Regions from separate parts of the Psychrobacillus psychrodurans genome, predicted to be linked through region 2. Evidence: riboswitches for the same ligand, from Rfam matches in the RefSeq annotation. Region 2 holds a riboswitch; the other holds the start of a gene.

Region 1 (2,208 bases), 990 kb from region 2:
TTAATATCCACAACGCGAGTAAGTGCCGCTCAAGAGCAAGTAAGCCTAGCCTATTCACAAGTATTTCTATCCTGAACGCAAGTAAAGGTCCGGTGACACCAAGTAAACAACAAACGAGAGCAAGTAAACGTTAATTCCTCTCTTATATTAGAGCAATCTCCAAATTATCAAGTTGAAAAATTGGAATTAACTTCCTGAACGCAAGTAAATACATCTCAAGTAAGCCTAGCCTATTCGCAAGTATTTCTTTCTTGAACATAAGTAAAGGTCCAGTGACAGCAAGAAAACAATAAACGAGAGCAAGTAAACGTTAATTCCTCTCTTATAATAGTGCAATCTCCAAATATCAAGTTGAAAAATTGGAATTAACTTCCTAAACGCAAGTAAATGCCTCTCAGGAGCAAGTAAGCCTAGCCTATTCACAAGTATTTCTATCTTGAACGCAAGTAAAAGTCCAGTGACAACAAGTAAACAACAAACGAGAGCAAGTAAACGTTAATTCCTCTCTTATATCAGAGCAATCTCCAAATTATCAAGTTGAAAAATTGGAATTAACTTCCTGAATGCAAGTAAATACCTCTCAAGAGCAAGTAAGCCTAGCCTATTCACAAGTATTTCTATCCTGAACGCAAGTAAAGGTCCGGTGACACCAAGTAAACGACAAACGAGAGCAAGTAGACGTTAATTCCTCTCTTATATCAGAGCAATTTCCAAATTATCAAGTTGAAAAATTATAATTAACTTCCTAACCGCAAGTAAATGCATCTCAAGAGCAAGTATTCATAACCCCTTCGCAAGTATTTCTATCTTGAACATAAGTAAAAGTCCAGTGACAACAAGTAAACAACAAACGAGAGCAAGTATATGTTAACTCACCTCTTATGCGAGAGAGATCCCTAGCTATACGAGAGAGATACGCATATGAACGAGAGAGCTCACCTCCAAACCAAAACGCCAACAATAAAAAACGAAGTCGACAGTCATAAAAAATAAGGTATAATGAAGACAAAGCAACATCAATAAATAAATGCATAGAGGTGCTCTAGTTACGGATTGCTAGAGTTAAAAGGGAAGCTGGTTAAAGTCCAGCACGGTCCCGCCACTGTATGTGATGCAACACATCATAAGTCAGAAAACCTGCCTATATGCTTTACGCCCGTTACCTACGAGGATAGGTTTGGTGTAGGTCTGGCTCATTGTATTTTCGTGCAGATTTATACCTATCTATCTCTCATCAATAGGATGGGAGATTTTTTATTGGCTTAATTAGGAGGAATGTAAAATGAAGAAATTATGGCAGTTATGGATGACATCCGCTTTAGCAGTTCTATTGCTTGTAGGATGCGGACAAGAAGAAGTTAAACCTGAAGAAAATACAGGAAATACACAACAAGAAACAGTAGTAGATGAAACAACTTTCCCAATTACAATGACCGATGCAGTCGGTACTGAGATTACATTAGAGGAAGCACCAAAAACAATCGTTTCTATGCAACCAAGTAATACAGAAATTTTATTTGCACTTGGATTAAATGATGAAATTGTTGGAGTTAATGATTACGATAACTACCCAGAAGAAGCGCTTGAAAAAGAGAAAATCGGTGGTATGGAATTCAACGTGGAAAAGATCGTAGCGATGAATCCGGATATTGTATTTGCTCATGAATCTGCCTTGGGTGTAGGTGAAGCTGGATTTCAACAAATTCGCGACGCTGGAGTAAAAGTATACGTAGTGAAAAATGCAACGGACTTCAATGAAACATATACAACAATTGAGGAAATTGGTCGTGCTACTGGTAAATCTGAGGAAGCACAACAAATTGTAGAAGATATGAAAGCAAAAGTAGCAGAAGTTAAAGAGAAAGTAGCAAAAGTAGAAACGAAGAAAACTGTATTCGTTGAAACTTCAGATGTTCCGGAAATTTATACACCTGGTAAAGAAACGTTCATGCAAGAAATCTTAGATATGGTGAATGCTGAGAATATTGCAGCGGATCAAGAAGGCTGGTTTAAAATAGAACCAGAAGAAATTGTTAACCGTAATCCGGACGTAATTATTGTAATGTATAGCTATGTAGAAGGAATTGTGGATAGCGTGAAAGCTCGTGACGGGTTCGATTCTATTACAGCTGTGAAAAACAATGAAGTTATACAAGTAGATGAAAACCTAACAAGTCGTACAGGTCCACGTCTTGCAGAGGGATTAGA
Region 2 (2,208 bases):
AAACTATTTTGTGGGAGGAGGAAGTGGTGGGCAATTGGATGAAGAGCAGGCTGTGTCAATTGGACAAGGAGAAGGAGGCGGAGGTATTTTTTCCATTAAGCCAATTGGGGTATATGAGATTACTGATAAAAAAGTTATATTCAAGCCTATCCTTCCCGTTAATTTGATTCTCACATTCGTTGCGGTTATGTCGTTTGGTTTAGTTTTACTTATAAAGAAAAAACGTTGACTTTACTGTGCAACGTTTTTTCTTTGTTTGTACCACTGATATAATGTTAGTAACAATATAGCAACAATTGCCCCGGATGTATCCAATATGACATCCTGAAGGGAAGCAGTCCGACCGCTTGTAAAAGATTGACGAAATTCATCAGCGATGGCAAGAAACATAGTAATTACGACCACAGTGGCCTTTCGATACTTAATTCTTGATAGTGCAATATAGATGGCTAAAGCAATTACTCCAAAATAAACGAAATGTGTTCCTTTTCGTATCAAAAATTCTAAAAATGCATAGTAACCACGCTCTTCCACCGAAACGAGAATACCCCAATATGGAACTTGAAATATAGAAAGAAAAGACTCTAAAGGTTTGTTAGGTAGCCATGCCTTTAAAACTTCCTGCATAGATTGCTGTTCAGCTGTTTGTCCTGATGCCAAAAATACAACAACAAGTAAAAGTAAAAGAGGTATAAGTTTTTTCATATACTGACATTAGCATAAAAACGAGGAATTCTCATGTGTGAAATTGTTGTTACAGTTAGAGAGATAGCTATGGTACACTGGTGGTAAGTGAATAATTTTCGCAGGGAAAAGGTGCTAACTTGTTAGCTTAATTTGGGAATTCGGTTAAAATCCGAAGCTGTTTCCGCAACTGTAAATGCTGATGAAATAAGAAAAATACCACTGTTGATTAGTCAATGGGAAGGTTCTTAGAGTAAATGGATGCATGAGCCAGGAGACCAGCCTTTTCTTGAACGTATAGATACTCTTCGGAAGTTAAGGGATTGTACGGCACGTTTCTATTTTTCTTTTTTATTTTCTCGATAAATAGGTATCACGCCGCCCTAATTTGGGTGGCGTTTTTTTGTGCTGTTAACTAACTAAGTATTGTATGTCGGAAAGTTCGCAAACGAGAGGAGAGGAGGTAAAAAGATGAAAAAAGATATCCGCTATATTTGTTATCCATTTATGCGTGAGACTCCTTCTACTGTAGATTTTGAAATTCGAACGGATTCATTGACTACACGAATTGGATTAGCGGCATCTTTGACCAAGGATGTACCAAAGGTTTACGAGGATCTAGTGTATTTGGCGCCAATGGCTTACCATTTAAACGGGTCCGTTCGAGGTAAGGTTGCCATAACAGAAGGTGATTTACAGTTTCTAAGCGATATGTACGACTTCTATGTGGAGGAAGTAAAAGGAAGAGTAGATATATTTGTACTACCACAAGGTACAACTGCTGCTTGTGAATTACACGTTTGTAGAAGTGAAGCAAAGAAGTCAGTTAGAGCTCTACATAAAGTTTCATTAGAAAGGGAAGTACCTGAGATTTTATTTGACTATGCACAGTTATTGGCAAACGTGTTGTTTGCTATGGCTGTTTATGTTAATAAACATCATGCTGTGGAAGAAATTCAATTTGTCAGTAAGTCGTATCCAATGAGAAAAAAGAAGCAAATGGAGGAATAATAATATGAAGAAAAATCATGTATTTAATTGGTTAGCAGTGCTGCTATTTTCGTTCTTACTTGTTGGCTGTTCTGCAGAAGAAACACCAACTGTAGAGAAACAAGAGGAAGTAGTAGATGAAGTAAAAGAATACACAGTAACAGATGATGCTGGTAATGAGGTTGCATTTGAAGAAGTACCCGAAACGATTGTTTCTCTTCAACCAAGCAATACAGAAATTCTTTTTGCGTTAGGAGTAGGGGATAAAATTGTAGGTGCAACAGAATATGATACATATCCAGCGGAAGCGCTTGAAATTGAACGAGTATCTGATTCAGTTGCATTTAATGCGGAACGAATTACAGAACTGAACCCTGACATAGTAATCGCTTATACAATCGGTCAAGAAGAGGCTTTACAACTATTAGAGGAAGCTGGATTAAAAGTTTTTGTTATTGAGTCTGCGACTTCTTTTGAGGATGTATACGGAGATATCAAGCAGCTGGCTACAGTAATGGGAGTTGAGGAAAAAGG

The links. A riboswitch is a leader RNA that binds a small molecule or an ion and turns the genes downstream of it on or off. The one in region 2 is predicted to bind cobalamin.
Region 1: another riboswitch for cobalamin. It lies ahead of ACQCPR_RS03300 (ABC transporter substrate-binding protein); the one in region 2 lies ahead of ACQCPR_RS18240 (hypothetical protein).

What each region holds. Positions count from the first base shown of each region.
Region 1 covers NZ_CP189791.1:666,358-668,565, forward strand. The annotation lists cobalamin riboswitch at 1,019-1,159, shown strand; gene ACQCPR_RS03300 (ABC transporter substrate-binding protein) at 1,283-2,208, shown strand, end outside.
Region 2 covers NZ_CP189791.1:3,687,104-3,689,311, reverse strand. The annotation lists gene ACQCPR_RS18250 (hypothetical protein) at 1-229, shown strand, start outside; gene ACQCPR_RS18245 (VanZ family protein) at 232-705, opposite strand; cobalamin riboswitch at 798-985, shown strand; gene ACQCPR_RS18240 (hypothetical protein) at 1,156-1,695, shown strand; gene ACQCPR_RS18235 (ABC transporter substrate-binding protein) at 1,700-2,208, shown strand, end outside.